DNA from 3 places in the Sporosarcina sp. FSL K6-6792 genome. Region 3 is predicted to be linked to each of the others. Evidence: riboswitches for the same ligand, from Rfam matches in the RefSeq annotation. Region 3 holds a riboswitch; each other region holds the start of a gene.

Region 1 (3,284 bases), 1.9 Mb from region 3:
TGTATACAAAAAAGCCCGAAATGCATGTAGCATCCCGGGCAAGAAATTTCTTATATAAAACGCACAACTTCATCTAAAGGCAAGCGGGAAGACCCATATGCCGGGGCAGCGGCCTTTCCTAAGGCAATCAGTACAATTGGGAATTGATCACTAGGAAGGTCGAATCTCTCAGCAAATTTCACTTTATCAAAGCCACCTATTGTTGAAGTATCATAGCCTTTTTCTTTGGCAATCAACATCAATTGCATAGAAACAAGCCCCGCATCAAAAGAAGCGATATTCATTCTTGCCTCTCTTGGAATAGTTGGATAGACCGCATTCGTACTGGCAATCGTACGATCTTTAATCGACTCATCCATATGACCTTCTGCAACATTTTGTGTATAGATTTGCTCCACTTTTTTATACGCATCGATATTACCTAAGACAGCGATAACGGCAGATGAATCCCCCACCTGGACTTGATTGTTAGCGATTACTTGCAGTTCTTTCTTCACCTCGGGGTCCTGGATAACTATAAAACTCCAAGATTGCAGGTTACTAGATGAAGGAGCTATTGTTGCCAGCTTCAGCATTTCTGCAATTTCCTCTTTTGCGATTGTAGCGTTCGGATCGAACACCCTTACCGATTTTCTGTCCTTCATTACACTATATAAATGTGAGTTCAATGTTGTAGTCATTGTATTGCCTCCCTTTCTAAAACTTACTAATAGTAAGTAACTGCATTCAACTTACCATTAGTAAGTTTGTTATGTCAACCCTAACGATACATGTTAAGATAGATGAAAGATAAAGCAGAATGGAGGTTCGACTAGTGAATCAACCGAAAAATTGTGGGAATTCATCACATGTCTGCAACAACTTTCACGATACAATTGAATTTATTGGTAAGAGATGGATGGGGGTAATTATTTATACACTGATGTCCGGACCCAAGCGTTTTCATGAAATCACTGAGGGTATTCCAGGGATATCAGATCGACTTTTAACAGAACGACTGAATGAATTAATCAAAGAAGGCCTCGTTACAAAAAAACAACTTGAGCCTTCTTCTACTATAGTTGGATATGAGCTAACGGACAGCGGGATGGAATTAAAAGAAGTTATTACTGCCATACGGAACTGGATGGAAAAGCGAACAAACCTTTAGATCCGAAGGGTTAGAAAATTCATTAAACTCCCAAAGAAGAGCTATTTCCCCTAGAGGTTGATAGCTCTTTTCCCTCGCCCTGATTAACCACATTCATCTTCCTACACTTTGCTCAATCATTTATACCGAGCTGTTTCATGGCCACAACAAGACTTCGAACATCGATATTTATCCTATCCAAATTCTTACTTCTTCATTTTTCACATGTATTGACATGTACGAATCAAAAACACTATGATACACTGGATTGCAGGCTTTTTAACACGTGGTTCGTCAACCATCCCACGCTAAAAAAACTAGGAGGAAATGAATAATGAAAATAAAAACAATGGCCATTAGCGGGATTATCGCCGCTTTATATGTAGCTGTTTCCCTATTAATAGCACCATTAGCATACTCAGCCATCCAATTTAGAATCCCTGAGATGTTCAACCATCTTGTCGTGTTCAATAAAAAGCTCATATTTGGAATTGTGCTTGGTGTATTTGTGACAAACTTATTTTCCCCACTTGGTATGTATGACTTATTTTTTGGGGTAAGCCAATCAATCCTAGCCCTTTCAATTACAATTTTCTCTGCTAAATTCATATCTGGAATATTCAAGCGAATGGTCTTCAACACGCTTGTCTTCACCTTTACAATGTTCATCATTGCTTTCGAGTTGAACCTAGCATTAGAACTGCCTTTCCTACTTACCTGGTTAACAGTCGCAATAGGTGAATTCGTCGTTATGGCTATCGGGATTCCGATTATGATGATTTTAAATAAACGTTTGAAATTCGAAAAACTTATTTAACATAACCCATCCCCTCCATTTCACTGTTAGCGATTGAAATAGAGGGATTTTTTAAGGAGATGGATCGATGTACATAACAATCCAAGAAACCGCTGAACATCTAGGTATGCCTGTCGAACAAGTAGAAAAGTACGTGCGGGAAGGTCGCATCCGTTCCGTCCATGATGGTGAAAAATTCCTTATTAACAAAGATCAGTTTGGACTCTATTTAGAACAGCTCGAAATGTTAAAACACCAAATCGATGAATGGCGGAACGAACCTATTCCACCCGATCGTGACATTAAAGATGAAGATTGAAAAACCGGTTGAAAATCTACGGATTTTCAGCCGGTTTTGTTTTATTTAAGATAGGGTATCGTTCCGTTAAAGGTATGGAAATCGCTATAAGAGAAAATACTAAATACATCGATTGGTTGCTTTCAATATGCTTTGCTAGTATAGTAAGAAGCTGTTTCCAAATTACCAGCTCCACGAGGGGGAATTATGAAGAAAATTTCAAATGTCTTTTACATCACAATTGGTCTGATTATTTTGACCGTCGGATATGGCGCGTTTGCACCTGAAAGTTTTGAGGCTGTTACAACGAATGTCCGAAACTTTGTTGCGTCGTCTTTCGGTTGGTACTATATGCTGCTCATGTCATTTATGTTAGCGCTCAGTTTCTTTTTCATCGTCAGTCCATACGGAAAAATCCGGCTTGGAAAAGATACGGACCGTCCGCAGTTTTCAACAGTTACATGGGTTGCCATGCTGTTTTCCGCTGGGATGGGTATCGGCCTAGTCTTTTATGGTGCCGCTGAACCATTATCACACTTTGCAATCAGTCCTGCTTCGGAAGATCCAAATACGGATGCTGCTTTCAAAGAAGCCTTACGTCAATCTTTCTTTCACTGGGGGATTCACATATGGGCCATGTACGGAGTCATTGCGCTATCGTTAGCCTTCTTCCAGTTCCGCAAAGGGGAACCGGGATTAATTTCAGCAACATTGAAGCCGATATTCGGTGAAAAAATGGTTGGACCATGGGGTACTCTCGTCGATGTACTCGCCGTTTTCGCAACAGCATTCGGCGTCGCTACATCACTCGGCTTCGGCGCTGTTCAAATTAATGCAGGCCTAAACTACTTATTTGGTGTTGAGATCAATATCTTTTCACAATTTGTCATCATCGCAATCGTCACGGTCCTGTTCGTTGCATCTGCATGGTCAGGATTAAGTAAGGGCATAAAATATTTATCAAATACAAATTTAGTCCTTGCTCTTGCACTGCTTGGATTTATCGTCGTTCTTGGACCGACATTACTCATTTTCAATATGTTCACTGATTCGTTTGGCGG
Region 2 (3,284 bases), 380 kb from region 3:
ATCTTCGCTTGCGTTTTGTCATTCGTTAACGCATCAAAACCTTTTTCAACAAGCTCTTCAAGCTCAATACGGCTCGTAATAATTTCTTTAGGGTTAATTTCGCCTGAATCCATCATATCAATTGTTTTCTGGAATACTGCAGGCTCATAAGCTAGTGTTGATGTAATTTTAATACCGGAAGCCGTTAAATCCATTGGTGAGAAGGAAACTGGTTTCGGGAATATAGATACAATAACAACCGCCCCCCTCGTTTTTGTGATTTTAATTGCCTGGTTCAACGTAATTTCTACGCCAGCTACCTCGAACGAGACATCAAAGCCTTCAGGTTCAATCTCTTTTCCAACTTCCAAAGGATTCACTTTACCTGAGTTGAACACATGTGTAGCTCCTACTGCCAACGCCTTTTCCAAGCGCTCTTCAGACAAGTCAAATACAACAATTTTATTAGCACCCTGTGCTTTTGCAGCAATGATTGTCAATAATCCAATCGGGCCAGCACCAAATACAGCAACCGTTTGACCAGCTTGCAATCCGCCTTCTTTCACGGCCTGTACAGTAACTGCCATCGGTTCTACAAGTGCGCCTTCTTCAAGAGATAAACCTTTCGGAAGTGCATAAACGTTTTTCTCAGATACGACTGCAAAGTCTGCAAATCCACCGTCAGAACCTAGTCCAACAAACGTGAAGCCATCATATATATCATACTCAGACGATTTATTGCCATATGTAATCAACGGATTGATAACGACACGATCCCCTGCTTTAAAGCGTGTCACATCAGAACCAACTTCCTCAACAATACCTGAAAATTCATGCCCTAACGTTAGTGGCGCTTCCTGGTTTGTCAATGGATCCGGACCATTACCTGGAATTAATACCGGGCCTTCATGGTATTCATGCAAGTCACTGCCGCAAATACCAGTCCATGCCACTCGCACTTTTACATCATTTGCAAGAACTTCTTTCACTTCACGCTCTTCAACACGAATATCATTGGCTTTATACCATACTGCTGCTCTCATTGATAATTCATCTCCTTAGGTTGTTTGCATAGTTATCATACACCTAATTAAACAATTCATAAAACGATAGACTTATAATACACGGATTGTATTATTAGTACTGTGTGCGCAACTGTTTCCAAACCCCTCTTCTAATCCCTTCCATCCCCTATTTATGTTATCATTAACGTTGTTCAAAAAAAGAGGTTCGAAAACTCCCTCTCTAAAAAACTAAGGAGATGTTTTATAGTGAAAAATGAAAAAGCGGTTGTCGTCTTTAGCGGCGGCCAAGATAGTACGACATGCCTGTTTTGGGCATTGAAAAATTTCGGTGAAGTTGCTACGGTGACGTTTGACTATGGTCAGCGCCATTCGGAGGAAATCGAGTGTGCTCGAAAAATTGCAGATGAGCTTGGGGTATCGTTTAAAGTGTTGGATATGAATTTGATCAACCAGCTGTCGGCCAATGCCTTGACGCGAGATGATATCGAAGTGAAGGAAGTAGAAGGTGAATTGCCGTCGACTTTCGTTCCAGGTAGGAATCATTTGTTCCTGTCATTTGCCGCAGTCTATGCAGATGCGATTGGTGCTCGGCACTTAATTACGGGTGTCAGTGAAACGGATTTTAGCGGTTATCCTGATTGCCGTGACAACTTTATAAAATCGTTGAATGTGACGCTGAATTTAGCGATGGAAGGACGGTTTGTCATCCATACGCCATTGATGTGGCTCGATAAGTCCGAAGTTTGGGCTTTGTCTGACGAACTTGGTGCGTTCGACTTTGTGCAGAACAAGACACTTACTTGCTACAACGGAGTTCCGAGTACAGGCTGCGGGAAATGTCCTTCCTGTGTGTTACGGAATGACGGTCTCGCTACCTATTTATCTAAAAAGTCTGTAGGTGTCTCTGAATGATGCAGCAATTTTATCCGCAAGTTCAGCATTCATATCGTTTTGAATTAAACAAAGACATGCATTTTTCTGCGGCACATTTCATTCCAAGCGAAGATGCTGGAAAATGCCAAGTAATGCACGGTCATACGTATTACTTAAACATAACAATTGGAGGAAATGAACTGGATTCAATCGGTTTCCTGATTGATTTCAAGGAACTCAAAAACCTCATTCATGATAAATACGATCATTCTGTGCTAAATGATCATCCTGAATTTAACAATAATTTTCCAACGACGGAGAAATTGGCGGAACAGGTTTGCAAATCAATCCAGGAAGTTCTGCAAACGCGAAGCAATAAGCCAGTCTGTTTACAAGTCATTGTCCGAGAAACGCCGACTAGCTATGTCATCTATCGTCCCGAACAGGCGGTAGTCCTATGAAGATTCCTGTAATGGAAGTGTTTGGTCCGACGATTCAAGGCGAAGGAATGGTCATGGGGTTAAAGACCATGTTTGTTCGAACAGCAGGATGTGATTATTCTTGTTCTTGGTGCGATTCCAGTTTTACATGGGACGGTTCGGGAAAAAGCACTTCGAAACAGCCTATAGAAATCATAGATGAACTTAAAGCAATAGGCGGACAGTCATTTTCACATGTCACAATTTCAGGTGGGAACCCTGCCCTTCATAAAGGAATCGGGGAACTTGTTGACCTATGCCATGAACAAGGATGGAAAGTCGCGGTCGAAACGCAAGCTTCTTTTTGGCAGGATTGGTTATTGAAAATTGATGATATCACGCTTTCTCCTAAACCACCGAGTTCAGGAATGATAACGGATTTCAGCAAACTGGATACATTCATGGAGAAACTAATTGATACAACTGCTAGTTTGAAAGTCGTCATTTTCGATGAAAAGGATTTCAACTTTGCGGAAGAGGTTCATCTTCGTTATCCAGCGTTTCCTTTCTTCCTGCAGACAGGAAATGATGATACGACGACAACTGACGATGCTCTACTCGTTTCGGCATTGTTACAGCGATATGAATGGCTAATCGATTTAACAATCCATTCGCCTATCATGAATGATGCCAAAGTGTTGCCACAACTGCATACACTGCTATGGGGGAATAAGCGTGGCGTCTGATAAGACTTATTCATTTCTCTGTGATCAGTATTGCATCTCTATTTTTGACATATAAAGATGATTTAATAAAGAACCAAGCGTCGGAATTGTTCTAATCCGACACTTGGTTCTTTTACTTATGAAATTCACTATAAATCGATGAAGGCAGTTTTCTAAATTGATCGGTTTGTAAAGGCAATAAACCTAATGGAAGATTCTCTTTTGTTCCCTTCCAATCTTCCATTCTCCCCATTTGAAATCAC
Region 3 (3,284 bases):
GCTATTGACGAAGCACATTGTATTTCGCAATGGGGTCACGATTTCCGTCCAAGTTACCGCAATATAAGCAGTATTGTTTCTCTATTTGATAAAAAGCCGGTTCTCCTTGCACTAACAGCTACTGCCACACCAGCTGTCCGGGAAGATATTTGCCGTCAGCTTGGAATTAGTGAAAATAATACGGTTATGACTGGATTTGAGCGGGCAAACCTCACTTTTTCGGTCGTCAAAGGGCAAGACCGTGAAAAATTTGTAAAAGAATACGTCCGTAAAAATGAAGGAGAAGCGGGCATTATCTACGCTGCTACACGAAAAGCGGTTGATCATGTGCACGACATTCTTCAAAAAAGTGGAGTGTCTGTTGCGAAATATCATGCTGGACTTGGAGACATTGAACGTCAGTCTGGGCAAGACCGTTTTTTGAATGATGAGGCGTCAGTCATGGTTGCGACAAATGCATTCGGCATGGGAATTGATAAATCCAATATCCGCTATGTTATTCATTACCAGATGCCGAAAAACATGGAGAGCTATTATCAGGAGGCAGGGCGTGCAGGACGTGATGGGCTTGACAGTGCTTGTACTGTGCTATTTTCATCACAGGATGTACAAACCCAGCGTTTCTTGATTGATCAGTCACAAGACCCAAGCAGAATTCCGGCAGAGCTTGAAAAATTGCAGTCAATGATTGACTATTGCCATACAGAAACATGCCTTCAGAAATTCATTATTTTGTATTTCGGAGAGACAGATGTGAAGGACTGCGGTCGCTGTGCAAATTGTACCGACACACGTGAAAGTACGGATGTGACTGAAGACGTTCAAAAAGTATTGTCATGTGTCATTCGAATGGGACAACGGTTTGGCAAGGCGATGATTGCACAAGTATTAACAGGATCTCGGAACAAGAAGGTGATTGAATTCGGTTTCGATAAATTAACGACATACGGTTTAATGAAAGGGCGTAGCGCAAAAGATATATCTGATTTCATCGAGTTCATCATTTCAGAAAGTTATCTTGGCGTGGAGAATGGGCAGTTTCCAACCATTTACGTCAGTGAACAAGGGAAAGATGTGCTGACAGGTAAAGTGACAGTCAATCGAAAAGTGACTGTTATTACAATGCAAGTTGCGAATGATGATCCACTATTCGACCAGCTTCGTGCACTACGTATGAAACTGGCTCAAGAAGCGGGTGTACCGCCGTTCGTCGTCTTTTCAGATAAAACGTTGCGTGATATGGCGGCAAGAATGCCTGTTACAAATGATGATTTCCTCGAAGTAAATGGTGTTGGTCTTGCGAAATTGGAAAGATACGGGGAAGCTTTCATGGAAGAAATCAAGACTTTTCAAATGCAAAACGCATAAAAACCATCCGGACAATGAACAGTCCGGATGGTTTTTTGTTATCAAATTATCTATTATCAACTTTTTCTGGATACATATCGTGATTCATCATCCGGTGTTCCGCCATTTGTTCATATTTTGTTTCGGGTTTGCCATAGTTGCAATAAGGATCGATTGACAAGCCGCCACGCGGCGTAAATTTCCCCCATACTTCGATATAACGCGGTTCAATTAGTTTGATTATGTCATTCATAATAATATTGACGCAGTCTTCATGAAAGTCGCCATGATTTCGGAAACTGAATAGATATAATTTGAGTGCTTTACTCTCCACAAGTTTTTTATCCGGCACAAAACTGATATACATCGTCGCGAAATCGGGTTGCCCTGTCATCGGACAAAGTGATGTAAACTCCGGACAGTTGAATTTAACAAAGTAATCGCGATCCACATGCATATTGTCGACAGCCTCTAAAACATCGGGGTTGTACTCGTACACGTATTTCGTGTTTTGATTGCCGAGCAAAGTTAAGTCGGTCAATGTTGCTTCATCTCTTCCAGCCAATTAAAAAAACCTCCCGTATAGTTTGTCAGGGAGGTCCATAGGCGCCGGGAAAACGGCCATATCGAATGCACATGGCGTAAATTCCGTCATCCATAGTTTTTTATAGAGGGTCGCTATGAACCTCTCCCGAACAGGGTATTCATTTCGTATCTGACATTATAGGACGTGCGATGATTTGTCAATAGATCCTTTTTTCTTCAAGCCAATCAAGGCATATAAAGCGACAGCGAGGAGGATGAATCCTGTCAGCATGAAAGCGCCTCGGTACTCCAAGTCCAAGAATCCAATCAAGCTTGAACCTGCAACGACACCAATCGAGAAGAACGCGTAAAAGTAACCATATGCTTTCCCGCGAAATTCAGGAGATGAAGAATCGATTAGCAGCGAGTTGATGGATGGGAAGAGGAAAGCGAATCCAGCCCCATAAATACACATTGCAATATATAAGTAATTCAATTCCTCAACTTGACTCAGGAACAGCATACTTAATCCCATAAGTGTTATTCCGAATGCAAGTGTCACAACTGGCCGTACACGGTCAAAAACTCGATTGATGGGCAATAAGAAGATGAGAATAGCGACGACGCCAAATGTGCTTAGTAACAACCCCGTTGTTTTCGTATCAAATCCAAGTGATTCAACTTTTAGCGGCAACACAAGGGCAAGTACACCTTGTGAGAACATTAAGAAGAATGCTCCCGCGAATGCTCTGACCATCCCCGGATGTTGGAAAAGATATCTGACACGGAAACTGTCAGCTCCTTTTGAAGGCTGTTTTCGTACATATGTAAACGATCGGAGAACAAAGAATGCAAGTATTGCCAGTAGCATCATGATGCCACCGTTGACCGCCATAATGAAAGGTGTACTTGTTTTAGCTGCCACAATACCACCATAAGCTGGACCGATAATCGCTGCCAATCCAACGAATGCACCTGAAATTGCAACACTTTTACCTCGTTTAGATTCTTCTGCACGATTTGCCAGGAAAGTGAACGCAGCTGGTACAATTAGCCCTTCCATAAAACCATGGACAAATCGGACACCGAGCAATGACATTGGTCCATCAACAAACGCGTAGAGGAAGAGAGAGAGTGCAGAAGCAAATAGTCCAAGTACGAGTATGAAAAAAGGTCCTCTTTTGTCAGTCATGAAACCGGAAATGACATTCCCGATAGTATTTGAAAATGAATACATACCAACTGCAAGTCCAACTAAAAATGGTGTAGCACCAAGAGATAATGCAAATGGGCTCATGACAGGCAGTTGCGAAAATAAATCAAAAAACGAGAAGAAAACGATGAGGTAAACAAAACCACGCATAATGAAGCCTCTTTTCAATTAATAGATAACATCCTACCCTATACTTTAG

What was found. Region 3 has a riboswitch for preQ1 ahead of queF (preQ(1) synthase). Riboswitches for the same ligand answer to the same signal wherever they lie in the genome.
Region 1: another riboswitch for preQ1. It lies ahead of MKZ26_RS16070 (QueT transporter family protein); the one in region 3 lies ahead of queF (preQ(1) synthase).
Region 2: another riboswitch for preQ1. It lies ahead of queC (7-cyano-7-deazaguanine synthase QueC); the one in region 3 lies ahead of queF (preQ(1) synthase).

Annotation. Positions count from the first base shown of each region.
Region 1 is NZ_JBBOSA010000001.1:3,279,551-3,282,834, reverse strand. It holds gene MKZ26_RS16080 (nitroreductase family protein) at 51-680, opposite strand; gene MKZ26_RS16075 (winged helix-turn-helix transcriptional regulator) at 815-1,150, shown strand; PreQ1 riboswitch class I at 1,410-1,456, shown strand; gene MKZ26_RS16070 (QueT transporter family protein) at 1,464-1,946, shown strand; gene MKZ26_RS16065 (excisionase family DNA-binding protein) at 2,014-2,244, shown strand; gene MKZ26_RS16060 (BCCT family transporter) at 2,431-3,284, shown strand, end outside.
Region 2 is NZ_JBBOSA010000001.1:955,265-958,548, forward strand. It holds gene MKZ26_RS04620 (2,3-butanediol dehydrogenase) at 1-1,022, opposite strand, end outside; PreQ1 riboswitch class I at 1,199-1,242, shown strand; gene queC (7-cyano-7-deazaguanine synthase QueC) at 1,248-1,916, shown strand; gene queD (6-carboxytetrahydropterin synthase QueD) at 1,913-2,338, shown strand; gene queE (7-carboxy-7-deazaguanine synthase QueE) at 2,335-3,042, shown strand.
Region 3 is NZ_JBBOSA010000001.1:1,332,739-1,336,022, reverse strand. It holds gene recQ (DNA helicase RecQ) at 1-1,368, shown strand, start outside; gene queF (preQ(1) synthase) at 1,415-1,912, opposite strand; PreQ1 riboswitch class I at 1,999-2,042, opposite strand; gene MKZ26_RS06380 (MFS transporter) at 2,069-3,235, opposite strand.